DNA from 2 places in the Erythrobacter sp. JB3-1 genome. Region 1 is predicted to be linked to the other one. Evidence: predicted binding sites of a transcription regulator. Region 1 holds the regulator's gene; the other holds the start of a gene.
What was found. Region 1 encodes LexA, which represses DNA repair genes until DNA is damaged. Its sites were predicted from a motif close to GTTCCNCNCTTGTTCT; they were not measured.

Region 1 (4,581 bases):
ACTTGCTCTCGATCAGCGGGCTGCATGTCAGCGCCGTCATCGCTGCGGCCTATTTGGTGACGTTGAAGTTGTTGGCTCTCTTTCCGGCGGTGGCGCTGCGTGTGCGCCTGCCGATCTTGGCCGCGGGGGCAGGGGCGCTTGCGGGCGTTGGATACACGCTGCTGACGGGGGCGGAGGTTCCGACTGTGCGCAGCTGCGTCGCGGCAATGCTGGTGCTGATAGCGCTCGCCATGGGCCGCGATGCATTGTCGCTCAGAATGGTGGCGATGGCGGCGATATTCGTCATGCTGCTGTGGCCGGAATCGGTGGTGGGGCCGAGCTTTCAGATGAGCTTTTCTGCCGTGATTGCGATTGTGGCGCTGTCGAGCTCTGGACCGGTGCGCGCGTTCCTCGCTGCGCGGGAGGAGACATGGCTGCGGCATGTCGGCAGACGGGTGATCATGCTGTTCATTACCGGTCTGGTGATCGAGATCGCGCTGATGCCGATTGTTCTATTCCATTTCCACAGGGCAGGGGTCTACGGCGCTTTTGCCAATGTCATCGCGATCCCGCTGGTCACCTTCATCTCAATGCCACTCATTGCCTTTGCGTTGTTCCTTGATCTGATCGGCCTTGGCGCGCCCGCCTGGTGGCTGGTGGAACGCTCGCTTGAGCTGTTGCTTGCGATTGCACATTGGACGTCGAGCCAGCCCGGTTCGGTCAAACTGATGCCGCAGATGGGCAGGCTCACTATCGCGCTGTTCGTTATTGGCTCACTATGGCTTGCCTTATGGAATGGCCGCGCGCGGTTGCTGGGATTTGCACCCGTTGCGGCGGCTTCGATCATGCTCATGGTGACGCCTATTCCTGATGTGCTGATCGGGCGCGATGGGCGCCATGTCGGTGTGACGATGGATAGCTCGCTGTTGTCGCTGCGCAATTCGCGTTCTTCCTATGCGCGAGACAACCTGCTCGAACTCGCCAGCGTTTCTGCTGATCCCATTCCGATGGCGGAATGGCCCGGAGCGCGGTGTTCTACCGAGTTCTGCCTTCTCCAGATTGAGCGCGGAGGCCGCGACTGGACAATACTGATGGCGCGAAACCGAGAGCTGATCGAGGAACGCGCACTCGCCGCCGCTTGCGCGAGAGCCGACATCGTCGTGGCCGACCGTTATCTGCCGTGGTCTTGCAAACCCAAATGGCTCAAAGCCGATCGCGGGTTTCTACAAGAGCATGGCGGGCTGGCGCTCGATCTGTCATCGGAGCGGATCACCAGTGTTGCCAGCAATCAGGGCCAGCATGGATGGTGGCGCGGGAAAGCCGACGATTAGCCAGCCACCCCGCGCGACCTATTCACATCGCAATTAGTGGTAGCGCCGCAGGAGGCCTGCGAGCTTACCCTGAACCTGAACTTCGCCCGGTTGATAGACCTGCGCATCATAGGACGCATTGGCCGGATCAAGCCGCACTGTCCCGCTGTCGCGGTGGAGGTATTTGAGGGTTGCTTCCTCGCCGCGCACCAGGGCCACAACGATTTCGCCATCTCGCGCGGCGTCCGTGCGCTTTACCAGCGCAAAGTCACCGTCGAAGATGCCAGCCTCAATCATCGAATCGCCAGACACCTCAAGGGCGTAATGCTCGCCCGGTCCCAGCAAGGCCGCCGGTACGGGAAGGCTGCTTTGTCCCTCAAGCGCCTCAATCGGAGCGCCCGCTGCGATCCGGCCATGCAATGGCACCTCGATCACGTCATTTGCAGGCTCTGGACTGGTGTCATTCGCGCTGGGCATGGATGTCGCCCGCGAGACCACATCATTCGCCACCGCCGCCGCAGCGCGCGGAGCAGGCGTTGCATCCTCAGGCTGCTTGATCACCTCCAGCGCGCGCGCCCGATTGGGCAGCCGCCGAATGAAGCCGCGTTCCTCCAATGCCGAAATCAGTCGGTGCACACCCGACTTGCTCTTAAGGTCGAGCGCTTCCTTCATTTCTTCAAAAGAGGGTGAAATTCCCGTCTCTTCAAGCCGCTCTTGGATAAAGCGGATCAATTCGTGCTGCTTTGCCGTCAGCATTACGATAGTCTCCCTAAAACAGGTCGATCGCCCCAGCGCCGGTTAGGGTGGCGAGGGACCATTTCGCGCACCAATAACGTGAACGAATAAGGAACAATTAGGAAACTTCATTCACCGAGTCAAGTCGGCAACTCACGCAATACCGCCATTTTCGAGGGTTAATGCGGTGACGAGCTCTCCTGCGCTCGCTGCGTCGGCGCCTTCGCGCCGCAGGATCAGGCAGTTCGCACCCGCCAATGCCGCTAGCGCGCTGGAGTCCTGAGAGCCAACGCGGCGCACCGTGCGGCCGTCGTGAACAGCGCGCAGAAACTCACGCCGCTTGCCAATCGTGGGCAGGTCTTCCGCCAAAGGCAGTGTCAAAGCCGGGGGAAGGGGAGACTCGGCCCCCATGGCCGCGCGCACAAGCGGCAGAGCGAACAGGAAGCACGTCACGAAGCTGGAGACGGGATTGCCGGGCAGACCTAGGATCACCTGCCGCGTGCCACCCGCGCGTTCCCGCGTCGCCACCATCAGCGGCTTGCCGGGTTTGATCGCGACCTTCCAGAACGCGATTTTTACGCCCCATGCCTCTAGTGCTGGCTGGATCAAGTCATGGTCGCCCACCGATGCACCGCCGGAGGTGATGAGTATGTCCGCATCCACCGCCTTGGTCAGCGCGCTCGCCAAGGCATCGTGATCATCCGGCACCGGGCCGATGCGCGCGACATCGCACCCGAGCGGGCGCAGCATGCTGGCGATCATCGCGCCATTGCTTGCCGGGATCTGGTCAGCGCCGCATTGCTCCGGGTCGGCGGCTAACTCGTCCCCGCTGTCGAGCACCGCCACGCGCGGAGCCGCGCCCACCATGAGCCGACCGTGCCCCGCCGATAGCGCGAGCGCGAGTTGTCCTGGCCCGATGCGGGTGCCAGCGGTTAGGACCGTGTCGGCTTGCGCAAAGTCGAAGCCGCGCATCCGCACGTGCTTTCCCGGCGGCGGCGTATCGCTCGCGCTCACCAACGCGCCGTCCACATCGGCGTTCTCTTGGATCAGCACGCTGTCCGCGCCATCAGGCATATGCGCACCGGTCGATATCCGCACGCATTCGCCATTGGACAATGCGCCTGCAAACGGCGTGCCTGCTCGGCTCTCTCCCACGCGCTCCCACGGGCCATCACCAGCAATCGCATAGCCATCCATCGCCGACAGGTCCGCTGGTGGCTGAGTGCGCCGTGCGGTGAGGTCTTGCGCGAGGTAGCGCCCCAGCGCTTCCTCTGCGGGCAGCTCGCATGTCGCCATCTCTGGCGCGAGCTCCAGCAGCCGCGCCTGCGCGTCTTCCAAGGTCAGCAGAGCGCTCAAAGGTCGGCCTTCCAATGCCCGCTCTTGCCCCCACGCTTCTCGATCAGGCGTACCTCGCCGATCACCATGCCCTTATCGACCGCCTTGGCCATGTCGTAGATCGTGAGCAGCGCGCTCGACACCGCGACCATCGCCTCCATCTCCACGCCCGTCTTGCCGGTCAGCGAAGCGCGGGCGGTTGCCCGGATCGCGTCCTCTTCGAAGGTGAAGTCGAGCTCCACCGCGTCCAGCGCGAGCGGATGGCACAGCGGGATCAACTCGCCTGTCCGCTTGGCCGCCATGATCCCGGCAATCCGCGCGGTCCCCAGCACATCGCCTTTGGGCGCATTGCCATCGCGCACGGCCGCCAGCGTCTCTGCGGTCATCGCGATCCGGCCAGAGGCGATGGCGACGCGTTCGCTCGCGGCTTTGCCGCCAACATCGACCATGCGGGCCGCGCCGTCTTCGCCGAGATGGGTGAGTTTACTCATGGCTTTGCTCCCTTCGCTTCACCGTGCGTAGAGCACGCTTGGAACACCTGGAACACAGTACAGGGGTTTAAAACCAATCGATCACAAGCGCGGCTATTGATCAAATTTATCGATTGAAAAGATTGAGCCGCTCCGCCCGCACCCTCCACCCTTCCACCAGGATGATCACTCCGGCGTACAATCCGGGTGGAAGGGTGGAGGGCGCGGGTGGATCTGCACTTGGTCGAAAAAGCCATATCCATCTTCTGCCAGCTTTGAAGAATGTAGGACAGACCCTGCACAATGGGCCGCCTAGCCGTTCAGCAGGGTTCGCGTCGCCGCCGCCACATCATCCGCCCGCATCAGGCTCTCCCCGACCAGGAAAGTACGCACACCCGCCCGCGCGAGCCGAGTGCAATCTTCATGGCTGTTGATCCCGCTTTCGCCGACGATCAACGCGCCTTCAGGAGCGAGCGGAGCAAGCCGCTCGGTCGAAGCAAGATCAGTGGTGAAGGTCTTGAGATTGCGATTGTTCACCCCGACCAAAAGCGACTTGAGCGAATGCGCACGTTCCATCTCTGTCTCATCGTGCACTTCGACCAGCACATCCATGTTATGTTCGCGCGCGGCCGCCTCGATTTCCTGCATCTGAGCGTCTTCGAGAGCAGCAACGATGATCAGGATCGCATCCGCGCCAATCGAGCGAGCCTCGGCGCATTGCCATGGGTCAACCATGAAATCCTTGCGCAGGA
Region 2 (4,581 bases), 230 kb from region 1:
GGCAATTGCGCTGAGCCCAAAGAGGGCGAGGAGCCAAAATACAATTCTCATCGTTTTTGATTAACCCCCATTTCACAACGTCCGAAGATGGACCGGATCACCCAGCCAATTTCACAAAGCTGTCGAGCACGCGTTTTGTGCCGAAATCTTCGAACTCGATCTCCAGCTTGTTGCCTTCCTGATCGGTTACGCAGCCGGTTCCGAACTTCTCGTGGTGGACCATCGCGCCGATGGTGATGTCTAGCCGAGGTTTTGCGGCAAAGCTGGCGGCGGAGCGGGTGTTTTCGCGCATACGCTTTGGCTTGGTGTCATAGCCAGTGGAGAGCGCGCGCTGCCATCCGGGGCCGCGGTTTTCCGCTTTGCCGGGCTGTGTTTGCGCGACATGGGCGAAGGGGTCGTCTTGCTCGCTCCAATTGGCCTGCCACAGGGAGGCGCCGCCGGTCATGGTGGTTTCCTGATCGATGTGTTCGTCGGGCAATTCCTCGATAAAGCGCGAGGGGATGGAGCTGGTCCATTGGCCGTAAATCCGGCGGTTGGCGGCGTGGAAGATGTGGCATTTGCGCCGGGCGCGGGTGATCGCGACATAAGCGAGCCGGCGTTCCTCCTCCAGGCTGGCGAGGCCGCCTTCATCGAGTGAGCGCTGAGACGGGAACACGCCTTCTTCCCAGCCGACGCAGAACACATTGTCGAACTCCAGACCCTTGGCCCCGTGGATCGTCATGATCGTGATGGTGTCTTCATCGTCGCTGCGATCATTGTCCATCACCAGGCTGACATGCTCCAGGAAATCGCCGAGCGTTTCGTATTCCTCCATCGCGCGGGCGAGCTCTGAGAGGTTTTCCAGCCTGCCAGCGGCCTCTGGACTGCGCTCGTTTTGCAGCATGTCGTTATAGCCGGTTTCATCGAGCACCAGCCGCAGCAGATCGGCCGGTGTCAGCTCGTCGACGCTTTCACGCCAGCAGAGGAATTGCCGCATGAGCGCGCCAATGGTGTTCGCCGCGCGTGCGGGCAGCTCGTCACTGTCAGCCAAATCGAGCGAGGCGGCGGCCAGCGGCATGCCCGTGCGGCGCGCATGGCTGTGCATTTTCTCTAGCGTCTTTGCGCCAAGCCCGCGCTTGGGCTGGTTATAGATCCGCTCAAAGGCGAGGTCGTCTTGCGGCTGAGCAATGACGCGCAGATAGGCGAGGGCATCGCGAATTTCGGCGCGCTCATAGAAGCGGAAACCGCCGATGATGCGGTAGTTGATGCCGATCTGGATGAAGCGGTCTTCAAACTCGCGCGTCTGGTATTGCGCGCGCACCAGAATGGCGACCCGGTCCAGCGGTGCGCCTTCGCCCTCCAGACGTTCGATCTCTTCCCCGACTCGGCGGGCTTCTTCGGGCGCATCCCAGACGCCCACGACTTTTACTTTGTCGCCCGCGTTGACCTCTGTCCAAAGGGTCTTTTCGTGCCGCTCACTATTGGCGCGGATCAGGCCGGATGCGGCGCCCAGGATATGCGGGGTGGAGCGATAATTCTGCTCCAGCCGGACGACATGCGCGCCGGGAAAATCCTTCTCAAAACGCAGGATGTTGGCGACCTCCGCCCCGCGCCAGGAATAGATCGACTGGTCATCATCGCCGACGACGCAGATGTTCTTATGCTCCTGAGCCAGCAGACGCAGCCAGAGGTATTGGACCGCGTTGGTATCCTGATATTCGTCAACTAGGATGTATTTCCAGCGCCGCTGATAATCGGCCAGCACATCGTGATGCTTGCGGAAGATATTGAGGATGTGCAGCAGCAGATCGCCAAAATCGCACGCGTTTAGCGCGATCAGCCGGTCCTGATAGGCGCGGTACATCGCTTGCCCGCGGCCATTGGCAAAGGCCTCGCTATCCCCGGCATCGAGATCGCCGGGGTTCAGCCCGCGGTTCTTCCAGCGGTCGATTAGTCCCGCGAGCTGGCGCGCAGGCCAGCGCTTCTCGTCAATATCCTCGTCCCGGATCAGCTGTTTGAGCAAGCGCAGCCGATCGTCGGTATCGATGATGGTGTAATTCGATTGCAGGCCAACCAGCTCCGCATGGCGGCGCAGCATCTTGGCGCAGATCGAGTGGAACGTGCCGAGCCACGACATACCCTCAACGCTTTCGCCCAGATGGCGCGCGACCCGCTCACGCATCTCGCGCGCGGCCTTATTGGTAAAGGTCACACACAGGATTTGGCTGGGGTAGGCGCGCCGGGTCGCCACCAAATGCGCCAGCCGCGCGGTCAGCGCCGCCGTCTTGCCCGTGCCAGCCCCGGCCAGCATCAGCACCGGGCCTTCTGTCGTCAGCACAGCTTCACGCTGCGGCGCGTTTAATTGCGCGGCATAGGCCGGGATCGGCGCGCTACCGGGCGGGGGAGCATTGGCGGGTATGGCGTGGGGGTCTGTCATAATATTGCGGTGAACAAGTAGAGAACGTGATCGCCGCCCGCAAGCACGCAAATTGCTTCATGCACGTCTCTTCCTTGGGAGAATGTGCAAGTCCGCCGGAGTATTTGCGAGCCGCTATCAACCCACCGCGCTTTCGCCACGTATAACGCTTAGCCGTGCGCGGGATGCGCCGCGTGCTTCGCCAAAGCCTTCGCAAGGGGGCAAAGCCTCGTCATAAGGATGGGGCTTGCTCAAGAGGGGAACTCATACGGGCAAGCGGGTCGCGTTCGTGACGCTTGGGATCAATCTTTATGGAGAACCCCATGCGTAAGTCTTTTACTTTTCTAGCCAGTGCCGGCCTTATGGCACTAGCAATTCCAATTGGTTCAACCGCGTTGGCTCAGGACGAAGCAGCGCCCGCCACATCCACCGATATGACACCCGATCAAACGGCTGCTTATGACAGCCGGCCGCCTGATCAGCAGGCCGCCTATGACACATGGCCGATGGAAACACGCGGATATTACTGGACTCTCTCGCCTGATCGTCAGGAGCTTTTCTGGCGCCTGTCGGACGAGGATCGTGTGCTGATCACCTCCATGAGCGGACCGGACCGCGAATCGACATGGCAGGTTATTGAAGCCCGCGCAGCCGGTGCAGCGGAGCCTGCACCAGCCCCCGAAGGTGAACCGGCAGACATGCCGCCACCAGAAGGCGGTGAGTAAGGTGTGATCGGCTAAATACGGCCGATCATATCAATCGAAGCGAGCGGTGGGCGGTGCAGCGTCCTCTGCCTGGGATGAATTTGCGCGAAACAGAACAAGTTTGCCTTTGCCGACCCGCCGTTCCGCTTCGATTTCCAAACCCTTGAGCGAACCTTTGATCGAGACGTCCTCTTTGGCCGCCACTTCCAATGCGATCCATGTGGCTGGGCCAATCCAATTGAGACGCTGAAACCGGTCAAGCGCGACCATTCCCGCTCCGGTGAAATAGGGCGGGTCCATTAATATCAGATCATAGGGCGCACGCGCCGGGCCAAGGCTCATGACAGAGCCGCCTTGCACATCGGCGCGGTCTTTGGCGCTAAGTGCTGCGATATTGGCGCGAAGCGTGGCGAGCGCCGCGCGGTCTTGCTCCACGAACAGGCAATGCGCCGCTCCGCGAGAGAGAGCCTCTAGGCCCAATGCGCCGGACCCTGCGAACAGGTCTGCCACGCGCAGGTCTTCAAAGCTGCCGAGACGGCTGTGCAGCATGCTGAACAATGTCTCACGCGTCCGGTCCGCCGTTGGCCGGGTCGCATCGCCTTTCGGGGCGGCAACTTTGCGTCCGCGCCATTCACCTGCAATGATCCTCATTGGCCTTGATTGTCCTGCTTATTTTGCTTGCGGGCCTGTTTCAGAGTGCTGACAAACCGGTCAAGATCGCCCTTGCGAATGCGCACGGCCTGGCCGCGTCCCAGATCCGCCAGCTCAAACGGGCCGTAAGCGGTGCGGATCAGACGGCTGACCTCTAGCCCCAGATATTCCAGCACCCGGCGAACTTCGCGGTTTTTGCCCTCGGTGATGGTCATTTCGATCCACTGATTGCGGCCGCCGCCTTTCCCCCCGTGTTCTTTGTTCGCATTGATGGAGCCGTACCGCACGCCGTCGATCTCAATACCCTCGGCCAAGGCCTCGAGTTGTTCCTGCGACACATCGCCGAATGCGCGGGCGCGATAGGTGCGCGGGATGCCGCTTGCGGGCAGCTCCATTTGCCGCTTCAGCCCGCCATCATTGGTGAGCAGCAGCAAGCCTTCGGTGTTCAGATCGAGCCTGCCGATTGGCATCAATCGCGGTGTACCCTTGGGCAGAGCATTGATCAGCGCATCATAGATTGTTGCGCGGCCCGTAAAATCACGCTCTGCCGTCAGCAGGCCGGTCGGCTTGTGAAAGGCATAGAGCTGAGATGGCTCAATTGGGCCGACGGCTTTCCCATCGACGGCGACACCGCGCAGGTTGGTGAGGAAGGTCGCGGGCGTCTCCACCGGCTTCCCATTCAGAGTGATACGGCGATCATCGATCATCCGCTCGATCTCGCGGCGGCTGGCGATGCCTGCGCGCGCCAGCAGCTTGGCAATGCGGTCGCCCTCTGGGCGGTCTGCAGACCTCGACGTATTGGGGTGCGTTTTGGGAGAGTTTGTCATGACT

Region 2: the regulator LexA is predicted to act here: its motif matches at 2,427-2,442, upstream of AC0V6M_RS13460 (ATP-dependent helicase).

The regions. Positions count from the first base shown of each region.
Region 1 is NZ_CP200289.1:2,591,141-2,595,721, reverse strand. It holds gene AC0V6M_RS12350 (ComEC/Rec2 family competence protein) at 1-1,310, shown strand, start outside; gene lexA (transcriptional repressor LexA) at 1,344-2,045, opposite strand; gene AC0V6M_RS12340 (molybdopterin molybdotransferase MoeA) at 2,178-3,380, opposite strand; gene moaC (cyclic pyranopterin monophosphate synthase MoaC) at 3,377-3,850, opposite strand; gene trpC (indole-3-glycerol phosphate synthase TrpC) at 4,142-4,581, opposite strand, start outside.
Region 2 is NZ_CP200289.1:2,819,539-2,824,119, reverse strand. It holds gene AC0V6M_RS13465 (hypothetical protein) at 1-51, opposite strand, end outside; gene AC0V6M_RS13460 (ATP-dependent helicase) at 98-2,416, opposite strand; gene AC0V6M_RS13455 (hypothetical protein) at 2,719-3,120, shown strand; gene rsmD (16S rRNA (guanine(966)-N(2))-methyltransferase RsmD) at 3,151-3,750, opposite strand; gene AC0V6M_RS13445 (pseudouridine synthase) at 3,747-4,577, opposite strand.